Linked DNA regions of Alkalilimnicola ehrlichii MLHE-1. The protein of the gene in region 2 interacts with the protein of the main gene of each other region in a pairwise test. Links are inferred from orthologs where the notes say so. Each region holds a gene or a part of one and is shown on either strand. Other genes may lie near its edges.

Region 1 (6,074 bases), 210 kb from region 2 along the record:
CGGATGGCACGGCTTCAGGGGCGGATCGAGTGGTACTGCCTGGATTACTGGAGCCGGGAGCTGGCGGTGGATATGATGGCGCTGAAACGGGAGATCGCCCACCTGATTGACTGGCGCCCCTACGCCCGGGACTTTCTCCAGGCCCTGGGCCGCAGTGGCAAGCGCCGGGTCCTGGTGACCAATGCCCACCCGGATGTGTTGCGACTGAAGATGGCGCACACGGGCCTGGCCGCCCACCTGGACGCGGCGGTGAGCGCCCATGAGCTGGAGCGGCCCAAGGAGGAGGACGGCTTCTGGCACCGGCTGCAACAGCGCGCGCCCTTCCGGCCCGGGCGCAGTGTGCTGATTGACGATAACCTGGCCGCATTGGCCAGCGCCCGGCGCTATGGCATCGCCACGGTACTGGGCATCCGCCAGCCGGACAGCGGGTCCGCGCCGCTCATGGCCGCCGACGTGCCGCTGCTGGGCTGCTTCCGCCAGGTGCTGCCGCCGGCCCAGGTCACTGGATAAACGCGACATTACGCCATTTGACACGCCAACCCGCGCCCGCTATCGTTAGCGCAAAATAGGTAGGCTCATACCTGCAGCCAGCGTCATCCCGGGTACCTGCTCAGCCAATAAGCGAGTACTATCCCCTTAAATCCCCTAAGCGCATCATTTTACGCCGAACAGCCAATCGGGAGGCTTTATCGTGAGCGGACAGATCGTGCACGCCACCGATCAGAATTTCGAAGACGAAGTGATCAAGGCCGGCGAGCCGGTACTCGTGGACTACTGGGCCGACTGGTGCGGTCCGTGCAAGATGATCACCCCGATCCTGGACGAGGTCGCCTCCGAATACGCGGGCAAGCTCAAGGTGGTCAAGCTGAACATCGACGAGAACCCGGAAACCCCGCCGAAGTACGGCATCCGTGGTATCCCCACGCTGATGCTGTTCAAGAACGGCGGTGTGGAGGCCACCAAGGTGGGTGCCCTGTCCAAGTCGCAGCTGACGGCTTTTATCGACAGCAACCTGTAAGCCCCCAAAGCCTTTAGCCGGGGCGCCCCTGCGGCGCCCCGCCTCCCCAGCTCAAACAGCACCTGTATCCAGACTCCCAGTCGCAAAGGCACCGCCCGGTGCGCTTTGCCCGACCCCGCCATGATCCGAAAGCAGACACCATGAACCTGACGGAACTAAAACAGAAACCCGCCGCTGAACTGATGAAACTGGCCCAGGAACTGGGCGTGGAGGGGACGGCCCGCTCGCGCAAGCAGGACGTCATCTTTTCCATACTCAAGTCGCAGGCCAAAGGTGGCGAACCCATCTACGGCGATGGCGTGTTGGAGATCCTGCAGGATGGCTTCGGCTTTCTGAGGTCTGCCGACAGTTCATACATGGCGGGGCCGGACGATATCTACGTCTCGCCGAGCCAGATCCGGCGCTTCGCGCTGCGCACCGGCGACACCATCGCGGGCAAGATCCGCCCGCCCAAGGATGGTGAGCGCTACTTCGCGCTGCTCAAGGTCAATGAGATCAACTTCGAGCCGCCGGAGAACGCCAAGCACAAGGTGCTGTTCGAGAACCTCACGCCGCTGCACGCCACCGAGCGTATGCGCATGGAGCGCGGCAACGGCTCCACGGAAGATCTCACCGCGCGGATCATCGACCTGATCGCCCCCATCGGTAAGGGCCAGCGCGGCCTGCTGGTTTCGCCGCCCAAGGCGGGTAAGACGATGCTGCTGCAGCACATCGCGCAGAGCATCACCGCCAACCACCCCGAGACCTATCTGATCGTGCTGCTGATCGACGAGCGCCCGGAGGAGGTCACGGAGATGCAGCGCTCGGTGCGCGGCGAGGTGGTCTCCTCGACCTTCGACGAGCCGGCCAGCCGCCACGTGCAGGTGGCGGAGATGGTGATCGAGAAGGCCAAGCGGCTGGTGGAGCACAAGAAGGATGTGGTGATCCTGCTGGATTCCATCACCCGTCTGGCCCGGGCCTATAACACGGTGGTGCCTTCGTCGGGCAAGGTGCTGACCGGCGGTGTGGACGCCAATGCCCTGCACCGGCCGAAGCGTTTCTTCGGTGCGGCGCGCAATGTGGAGGAAGGCGGCAGTCTGTCGATCATCGCCACGTCGCTGGTGGACACCGGCTCGCGGATGGATGAGGTGATTTACGAGGAGTTCAAGGGCACCGGCAATATGGAGCTGCACTTGGACCGGCGCATCTCCGAGAAGCGGATCTACCCGGCGGTGAACATCAACCGTTCGGGCACCCGCCGCGAGGAGTTGCTGATGAAGCCGGACGAGTTGCAGAAGGTGTGGATCCTGCGCAAGCTGCTGCACCCGATGGACGACCTGGCCGCCATCGAGTTCCTGCTGGACAAGCTGAAGGACACCAAGACCAACGGCGAGTTCTTTGACTCGATGAAGCGGTGACCTGCTAGCGGGACCCCGCTGCGCTGACCAGCCGGCCGGTGCGGGGGTGTTTTTCGGGCTCAGTCCGGGGTGCACGCTCTGTCAGGCTTACGGTATATCCGGGTCGGTCCTGCCGAGAGGCCCTTGGGGTGCTTCGGTTGCGGATCGTAGGCCGCAGGGATGCGGCCTTCGAGCGTACAGGGATGTATTCACAGCGTATCCGCAACCGAAGCACCCCAAGGGCCGACCCGCACCCCCCGAAGCCCCCGGCAGACCCAGCACCCGCCATACCAAAGCGGAGCCCCAGCACCAACTAGCGGAGAGGGCCGCCAAAAGCCCGCTAAGGCATGCTCCCCGCCGGCAACACCCGGCAGAAGGCGGCCTTCAGGTAGCGGGTCTCGGGGATCGCCGGGTGCACCGGGTGGTCCGGCCCCTGGTGACCCAGGGCCACCACGCGCAGGCTGCGCTCCAGGTGGCGCGCCCCCGCCTGGGCCGCGTCCAGCAGCCGCTGCTCCGGCAGGTGCGCCGAGCAGGAGGCCGTCACCAGCAGGCCCTCCTTGTTCAGCAACTGCATCGCCATCCGGTTCAACCGCTGATAGGCCTTGAAACCCTGACGGAAATCCTTCTTGCGCTTGATAAAGGCCGGCGGGTCCACCACCACCACATCGAAGCGCTCATTGGCCTGGCGCAACTCCGCCAAGGCATCGAAGGCGTCCCCCTGTACCCCCGCCACCTGGTCGGACACGCCATTCAGGGCGGCATTCTCCGCGACACCGTCCAGGGCCTGCTCCGAGCTGTCGACGCAGAAGACCTCGGCCGCGCCGGCCACCGCCGCCTGCACCCCCCAAGCGCCCATGTAGCTGAACACATCCAGCACCCGCCGCCCCGGGACCCAGGGCCGCAGCGCCTGACGGTTCATCCGGTGGTCGTAATACCAGCCGGTCTTCTGCCCGGTGGTCGCGGGCACCTGGAAGCGCACCCCGTTCTCCACCACCTCCAGGGTCTGCGCCTCCGGCCCACTGCCCCAGGCCTGATACCGCGTCAGCCCCTCCAGCTCGCGCACCGCGCTGTCACAGCGCAACAGCACCGGCCCCTCACCCAGCACCCGGCCCAGCGCTGTGACAATGCTGTCGCGGACCCGCTCCATCCCCGCCGTGTTCACCTGCACCACGCAGGCATCACCGAACCGGTCGATCACCAGCCCCGGCAGGCCGTCCGCCTCACCATGCACCAGCCGGTAATAGGGCGCATCGAACAACCGCTCCCGCAGGCCCAGCGCCAGCTTCAGCCGGTGGACCAGCAGCGACTCATCCAGCCGGTACCGGCTGTCCCGGCTCACCAGCCGGGCGCAGATCAGCGAGCCCGGGTTGACGTACACCGTGCCCAGGGCGTGGCCGCGGCTGTCCACCAGGAGCGCGTCCTGGCCCGGTTCGAAGGCCTTCAGCGGGGTCGCGTCGATATCCACCTCGTTGCTGAACACCCACAAGTGGCCGGCGCGCAGGCGCTTGTCCTCACCGGGTTTCAGGCGTAATGGGGGCAATGCTGCCGTCATCGGGACCTCCTCGAAGCGGGCTTGGTGGGCGGGGCGGCATTGTCGCACCCCCGCCCGCGTTCACCAAGCAGCGCCGCGTGCCGCCGGCCGCACGCAAGCAACCCGCGCACGCACGGTTTTTACCCGCCCGCCCATCGGCTAAACTCTGCCCTCCCGCCCCGTTTTCCGCGGGCTCCGGGAGGGCGAAGCGACTCTCGCCCCAGTCCACCCCACTCGAAGCCCTGGAGGTTGCCGGTGCGCCGGATTTGCTTGCTGTTGCTCCTGTTACTCACCGCCCTGCCCCTGACCGCCCATGCCCAGGTCTACGTCAGCGATCAGCTCGAGGTGGCCAAGCGCAGCGGCCCGAGCATGCAGCACCGCATCCTGCGCTTCGTAAGCTCCGGCACGCAGTTGCAGCAGCTGGACAGCAGCGGTGACTGGACCCAGGTGCGCGACGGCCAGGGCCGTGAGGGCTGGATCGAGACCCGGCACCTGATGAACGAGCCCAGCGCCCGGCAGCGGCTGGAGGCGGCCAACCGCCGGGTGGAAGCGGCCGAGGAGGCGCGCGAGGAGATGGCGGCGCAACTGGCCGAGACCCGCGAGCACGCCGACGAGCTGGCCGAACGGGTGGCGGCGCTGGAGAGCGAGCGCGACCGCCTGGAGGCCCGCCTGGAGGATGCCCGCGAGGGCCTTGAGCTGGCCGACGAACACCAGCGCCTGCAGACCACCATCAGCGATCTGCAGGCGGAGATCCGTGAACTGGAGGCGGACAAGACCGCCCTCGCCCGCCAGACCCAGCGCGACTGGTTCCTGGCCGGGGCCGGCGTGCTGCTGGTGGGGCTCATTCTCGGCCTTATCCTGCCGCGGATCCGCTGGAAGCGCCGCCGTGGCTGGGGTGATACCCTGTAACGACCTGGGACAAGCAGCGGAGAACAACGGGGTGGCCATGAGCGGTGAGGCGCCGGCATTGATGGACATGCTGAGGGGGCTGATTGCCACCCCCTCGGTCAGCAGCGTGGACCCGGCCCTGGACCAGGGCAACCGCGAGGTCATCGATCTGCTCGCCGGCTGGGCCGAGGCCGCCGGCTTCGTGTGCGAGATCCAGCCGGTACCCGGCCATCCGGACAAGGCCAACCTGATCGCCACCCTGGGCCGCGGCCCCGGCGGGCTGGTGCTCTCCGGGCACACCGATACCGTACCCTACGACGGTGCGCTCTGGACCTCTGACCCCTTTGTGCTCACCGAGCGCGACGGCCGCCTTTACGGCCTGGGCACCACCGACATGAAGTCCTTCCTGGGCCTGGCCCTGGAGGCCGCCCGCGGCCTGCGCGCGCAGGACCTCAAGCAACCGCTGGTGCTGCTGGCCACCGCCGACGAGGAGTCGGGCATGACCGGCGCCCGCGCCCTGGTGGAGAGCCAACACCCCCTGGGCCGGCACGCGATCATCGGCGAGCCCACCAACGGCCGCCCGGTGCGCACGCACAAGGGCATGATGATGGAGGCCATCCGCATCGAGGGACACTCCGGCCACTCCAGCAACCCGGCCCTGGGCCGCAACGCCCTGGAGCTGATGACCCGGGTGCTCAACGCCCTGCTGGAGTGGCGCGGCGAGCTGCAGGCGCAGTACCAGGACGCCCGGTTCGACGTCCCGGTGCCCACCATGAACCTGGGGCACCTGCACGCCGGCGACAACCCCAACCGCATCTGCGGCGAGGCGGAGCTGCACATCGACATCCGCCCGCTGCCGGGAATGGGCCTGGAGGAGCTGCGCTACCTGCTGCGCCAACGGCTGGAGGCGGCGCTGGGCGAGCAGGCCCGCTACCTGCACCTGCGCTCGCTGTTCCCGGGGCTGCAGCCCATGGCCACCCCGGAGACGGCGGAGATCGTGCGCGCCAGCGAACAGCTCACCGGCTTCCCGGCCGAGGCGGTGGCCTTCGGCACCGAGGCACCCTTCCTGCGCGACATGGGGCTGGACGTGGTGGTGATGGGGCCCGGCGACATCGCCCAGGCCCACCAGCCGGACGAATACCTGGCGCTGGACCGGCTCACGCCCACGGTGGAGCGGCTGCGCCGGCTGATCAAGCAGTTCTGCGTCGACCCGGCCTGACCCGATGAAGACCAGCGATCTGGACCCGGAACTCTACGTGCG
Region 2 (5,850 bases):
CGCGCCAACCGGCGGCTGACCCTGCCGGAGATGGACGCGCTGCTGCGCGAGATGGAGGCCACCCCGAACAGCGGCCAGTGCAACCACGGCCGGCCGACGTGGACCGTGCTGGATATGGACGCCCTGGACCGGCTGTTCATGCGGGGGCAGTGACCGGTGAGCCACGCCGTCCGTCAGCCGGGCACGCCCCCGGTGCTCTTCCTGATGGGGCCGACCGCCACCGGCAAGACCGATTGTGCCGTGGCCCTGGCCCGGCGGCTGCCGGTGGAGATTATCAGCGTGGACTCGGCGCTGGTCTACCGGGGTATGGATATCGGCACCGCCAAGCCCTCCGCGGCCCTGCTGGCGGAGGTCCCTCACCGGCTGATCGATATCCTCGATCCCAGCGAGGCCTACTCCGCGGCCCGCTTCCGTGCCGATGCGTTGGCGGCCATCCATGAGATCCACGCTGCGGGCCGAGTGCCGCTGCTGGCCGGTGGCACCATGCTTTACTTCCGTGCCCTGGAGCACGGTCTGTCAGAGCTGCCGGAGGCCGACCCGGCCCTGCGCCGGCGGCTGGAGGGCGAGGCGGCCGCCCACGGCTGGGGTGCGCTGCACGACCGCCTGGCGGCTGTGGACCCGGAGGCGGCGGCCCGCATCCACCCCCACGACGCCCAGCGCATCCAGCGGGCGCTGGAGGTTTGGGAACTTACCGGCCAATCCCTGTCAGAACTACAGAGGGCCGGGCGGCAGCGGCTGCCCTGGCCCATCGGCAAGTGGGTGCTGATGCCGGAGTCACGGGGCGAACTGCACCGGCGTATCGCCCGGCGCTTCGACCAGATGCTGGCGCAAGGCTTCATCGACGAGGTGGCGGCCCTGCGCCAGCGGCCGGACCTGCATCGGGCGCTGCCGGCGATGCGCTCGGTCGGCTATCGCCAGGTCTGGGATTACCTGGACGGGTGCTATGACCGGGAAACGCTGCGCGAGCGCGGCATCGCCGCCACCCGCCAGTTCGCCAAGCGCCAGATCACCTGGCTGCGGCGGGAGCGCGGTGTGACGGCTTGGTTGACGCCGGAACAGGCCCGCGACGGACTGCCCGAGCGGGTCGGCCGTTTCCTGTCGGGCGGTTGATGCGGTCGCGTGATGGAAGGCCTGTGATAGACTTTGGACAGTACTGAATTTTGGGGCATGCCCGAATTTTTTGGGCGGGTAATTTGATCGACCGGCGCAAGCCCGGACAACAAGAAAGGTTTAGGAGTCAAGCTGATGGCCAAGGGGCAATCGTTACAGGAACCGTTCCTGAACGCACTGCGCAAGGAAAAGGTGCCGGTATCCATTTATCTGGTCAATGGGATTAAACTGCAGGGGCAGATTGAATCGTTCGACCAGTTCGTGATTCTGCTCCGTAACAACGTCAATCAGATGGTGTACAAGCACGCCATCTCCACCGTCGTTCCGGCTCGCAACGTGCGCACCGCGCCGCCGGTCCCGACGGAGACCCACGCACAGTCCAGCGAGGAATTCGGCAATATCTGAAGCCACCCCCACAAACACGGCCCCTGCGGCCCTGTTCGAGCGCCCCGAGGGGGGCGAGCGGGCGTTGCTCATCCATCTGGACCTGGACGGTGACCCGCGGGATACCCTGGATGAGTTCCAGGCACTCGCTGAGTCGGCCGGGGCCGAGGTGGTGGACGCGGTCCGCCACCGCCGGCACAGCCCGGATCCCCGTTTCTTTTTGGGGCGGGGCAAGGTCGAGGAACTCGCCGCGCGTATCCCCGCGGAAGGGATCGACCTGGTCCTGATCGACCACGCCATCAGTCCGGCGCAGGAGCGTAACTTGGAGCGGGCGTTCCGCTGCCGGGTGCTGGACCGTACCGGCCTGATCCTCGATATCTTTGCCCAGCGGGCTCGCTCCCATGAGGGCAAGCTGCAGGTGGAGTTGGCCCAGCTGCGCCACATCGCCAGCCGATTGGTCCGCGGCTGGTCGCACCTGGAGCGCCAGAAAGGCGGGATCGGCCTTCGCGGGCCGGGTGAGACCCAGCTCGAGATGGACCGGCGCATGCTCGGCACGCGCATCAAGCAACTGGAGCGCAAGCTGGAGAAGGTGCGCCGCCAGCGCGCCCAGGGCCGGCAGGCGCGTCGGCGCCAGGAGTTTCCGGTGGTCTCGCTGGTCGGCTACACCAACGCCGGCAAGTCCACGCTGTTCAACGCCCTGACCGGTTCCGGCCTCTACGCCGACGACCGCCTTTTCGCTACCCTGGACACCACCCTGCGACGGCTGGAACTCCCGGACGGCCAGCCGGTCATACTGGCGGATACGGTCGGTTTTATCAGTGACCTGCCGCACGGCCTGGTGGCCGCCTTCCGCTCCACTCTGGAGGAGGTGGGTGAATCCGATCTGCTGCTGCATGTGGTGGACGCAGCCGATCCGGATCGCCGAGAGCACGCGCGCCAGGTGCAGCAGGTACTGGCCGACATAGGCGCCAGCGAGGTGCCGGTGTTGACGGTGTACAATAAGGCCGACCTCTGCCAACACCCGGTCGGTATCCTCCGCGACGACCGCGAGGCCCCCGAGGCGGTCTGGGTGTCGGCGGCCGCGGGCCGCGGGCTCGACGAGCTTGAGGAGGCCGTGGCCGAGTGCCTGGGCGGTGGCCGCGTACGGGGCCGCGTGCGGCTGCCGGCCCACCAGGGGCGGCTGCGGGCCCGGTTCTATCAGCTCGGCCAGGTCCTGGACGAGCGGGTGGAGGAGGACGGTGTGATCGACCTGCTGGTGGACCTGCCCCGGCGCGAACTGGACCGGTTGCGGAGCAACGAGGGGCTTACAGCGCCCCTGGAGACTGAGACTGCGCTACACGACCCATCCTGAACCCCGCCTTGCGGGAACAGCGACGCTCTCATTACAATCATCGGTTGCGCTTTGCAGCGCAGGCGGATCCAACCTTTTAAACCACGGAGACATCCATGGCGTGGAATGAGCCAGGTGGCGGTAACCGCGATCCCTGGGGTGGCGGCAACCGCGGTGGCGGGGGCGGCGACAACCAGGGGCCGCCCGACCTCGATGAGGCCATCAACAAGGTGCGCGACAAGGTCACCCAGCTTTTCGGTGGCAAGAAGGGCGGCGGTGCCGGCAACGGCGGCGGTTCCGGTCAGGGCTTCAAAGGGCCTGGCGCCAAGGGTATTGCCCTGCTTGGCGGTCTGGTGATCGCCGGTTGGCTCGCCTCCGGTATCTATATCGTGGACGAGGGGCAGCGTGGGGTGGAGCTGACCTTTGGTGCCAACACCGGCGTCACCCAGCCCGGTCCGCACTGGCACTTCCCGCGTCCCATTGGCAGCGTCGAGCGGGTGGACGTCTCCGAGGTGCGCACCATCGAGATCGGTTACGAGTCCATGGGCGAGCGGACCCGATCGGTGCTGCGCGAGGCCCTGATGCTCACCCGGGACGAGAACATCGTGAACCTCAAGGTGGCGGTGCAATACCGGGTGAGCGACCCGGCCAACTATCTGTTCAACTTCCGCTTTCCGGATGACACCCTGAAGCAGCTCGCGGAGAGCGCGTTGCGCGAGGTGGTGGGTAAGGCCGAGGCGCCCGAGGACGTGGAGATCGGCCCGGGGGAGGACTTTGGCCAGCTCGCCGATGAACTGGCCGATCAGCTTACCGAGGAGGAGTTGCAGGCGCTGATGACGGGGGCCGACGAGACGGCCCGCGCCCACATCACACCGCTGGAATGGGTGCTCACCCAGGGCCGTGCCCAGGTGGCGGATGAGTCGGAGCGGCTCATTCAGGAGGCGCTGGACCGCTACCAGGCCGGGATCACCCTGGTCCGGGTCGCCATCCAGGACGCCCAGCCGCCGGAAGAGGTGCAGCCGGCCTTCGCCGACGCCATCCGTGCCCGCGAGGACCAGCAGCGCACCATCAGCCGCGCCCGTGCCTATGCTAATGCACTGCTCCCGCGTGCCGAGGGTCAAGCGGCCCGCCAGCGGGAGGAGGCCCAGGCCTACCGCGATCAGGTGATCGCACGGGCCCAGGGTGAATCCGAGCGCTTCACCGCCCTGCTTAACGAGTACGAGCGGGCGCCGCAGGTGACCCGCCAGCGGCTCTACCTGGAGACCATGGAGCGGGTGTTGGGCAACAGCAGCAAGATCATGATCGATGTCGAGGGTGGTCAGCCGCTGATGTACCTGCCGCTGGACCGTATGATCGACCGGCGTGGCGTCGAGCAGGACGGGGAGGACAACGACGAGGCGCGCGACCTGTCCATGGCCCCGCCGCTGGGCGGCCGGGACGCGGTCACGCCCACCGAGCGCGCGCGTGACTCGCTGCGGACCCGGGAGGTGCGCTGATGAATCAGATGATTAAGTCGGTATTGATACCGGTTGTGGTGGTGGCCGCCATCCTGGCCTATTTCTCCGTGTTTACGGTGGACGAGCGGGAGTTCGCCCTGAAGTTCCGCCTGGGTGAGGTCGTGCGCGATGACTTCGAGCCCGGGTTGCACTTCAAGCTGCCCTTCGTCAATAACGTGCGCAAGTTCGACCGCCGGGTGCAGACCCTGGACGCCGAGCCGCAGCGCTTTCTCACCGCGGAGAACAAGAACCTGATCGTCGACTCCTTCGTGAAGTGGCGGATCAGTGATCCCACCCGGTTCTATGTCTCGTTTGCCGGTGGCGACTTCCAGCGTGCCAACTCACGGCTGCGCGAGATCGTCCAGCAGGGGCTGCGCGACGAGTTTGGTCAGCGCACGGTGGAGAACGTGATCTCCGGCGAACGCGTCGAGATCATGGAGATCCTGCGCGAGCGGTCCGCGGAATCGGTCGAGGACGTGGGGATCGCGGTGCTGGATGTGCGGCTCAAGCGCATCGACCTGCCGGAGGACGTCAACGAGTCCATCTTCCAGCGTATGGCGGCTGAGCGTGAGCGTGTGGCCCGCGAACTGCGGGCCCTTGGTGAGGAGGCGGGCGAGCGTATCCGCGCCGATGCCGACCGCCAGCGCACGGTCATCCTGGCCGAGGCCTATCGTGATGCCGAGCGCCTGCGTGGTGATGGTGACGCCCAGTCGGCCGCCATCTACGCCGCGGCGTACAACGACAACCCGGAGTTCTACGCCTTCCACCGCAGCCTGGGGGCCTACAGTCAGACCTTCCGGAGCAAGGAGGACATGCTGGTGCTCTCACCGGACAGTGAGTTCTTCCGGTACTTCAACACCAACGGTCTGGAACTCCCCTTAGGGGCCGATGAGTGAACCCCGCGGCGTCTTCCTAAAGGCGAGCTTTCGACTAAAGCCGGGCCGGGCCGTAAGGCCCGGCCTTTTTTATGACAGGCAAACGGGTATCATGCTCAGCGAACGTGCGGACCTGTACCCTGCCGTCTTTTTCCGGAACTGAAGGACTTCCCATGAGCGATTCCGCCTTCAGCAAAGACAACCGCTGGTTGCTGCCCGAGGGTGTGGACGAGCTGCTGCCCCCCAGGGCCGCCCAGATGGAGACCCTGCGCCGGCAACTGCTGGACCAGTTCGGTGCCTGGGGCTACGAGCTGGTGATGCCCCCCTTCATCGAATACCTGGACTCGCTGCTCACCGGCACCGGGCACGACCTGGATGTGCAGACCTTCAAGCTCACTGACCAGCTCACCGGTCGGTTGATGGGCGTTCGCGCCGACATCACCCCGCAGGTGGCGCGCATCGATGCCCACCGCCTGCGCCGTGAGGCGCCCTCGCGGCTCTGCTACATCGGCAGCGTCCTGCACGCCCGGCCCGAGGGCATCTCCCGGTCGCGCAACCCGGTCCAGGTGGGCGCCGAGTTGTTCGGCCACGCGGGGGTCGAGAGCGACATCGAGATCATCAGCCTGGCGGTGGCGAGTCTGCGCACGGCCGGCGT

Evidence for each region. The genes of interacting proteins can lie anywhere in the genome.
Region 1: the proteins of hfq (region 2) and rho interact in binary tests that used the Escherichia coli proteins (3 or more experiments, as listed by UniProt). The link is inferred for Alkalilimnicola ehrlichii MLHE-1 from one-to-one orthologs.

The regions. Positions count from the first base shown.
Region 1 is NC_008340.1:409,484-415,557, reverse strand. The notes cover bases 306-3,286. They hold rho (transcription termination factor Rho), read left to right. Parts: upstream 306-1,158; coding sequence 1,159-2,415; downstream 2,416-3,286. Other genes in these bases: MLG_RS01860 (class I SAM-dependent rRNA methyltransferase), read right to left, coding at 2,735-3,286; trxA (thioredoxin TrxA), read left to right, coding at 692-1,018; yrfG (GMP/IMP nucleotidase), read left to right, coding at 306-510. Outside these bases: more of yrfG, read left to right, coding at 1-305; more of MLG_RS01860, read right to left, coding at 3,287-3,946; MLG_RS01855 (TIGR04211 family SH3 domain-containing protein), read left to right, coding at 4,181-4,834; argE (acetylornithine deacetylase), read left to right, coding at 4,872-6,032; argA (amino-acid N-acetyltransferase), read left to right, coding at 6,037-6,074. UniProt on the Escherichia coli protein: Facilitates transcription termination by a mechanism that involves Rho binding to the nascent RNA, activation of Rho's RNA-dependent ATPase activity, and release of the mRNA from the DNA template.
Region 2 is NC_008340.1:621,052-626,901, forward strand. Bases 1-2,880 are described here. They hold hfq (RNA chaperone Hfq), read left to right. Parts: upstream 1-1,245; coding sequence 1,246-1,515; downstream 1,516-2,880. Other genes in these bases: mutL (DNA mismatch repair endonuclease MutL), read left to right, coding at 1-153; miaA (tRNA (adenosine(37)-N6)-dimethylallyltransferase MiaA), read left to right, coding at 205-1,110; hflX (ribosome rescue GTPase HflX), read left to right, coding at 1,547-2,845. Also shown: FtsH protease activity modulator HflK, read left to right, coding at 2,941-4,320; protease modulator HflC, read left to right, coding at 4,320-5,216; MLG_RS02955 (ATP phosphoribosyltransferase regulatory subunit), read left to right, coding at 5,369-5,850. UniProt on the Escherichia coli protein: RNA chaperone that binds small regulatory RNA (sRNAs) and mRNAs to facilitate mRNA translational regulation in response to envelope stress, environmental stress and changes in metabolite concentrations.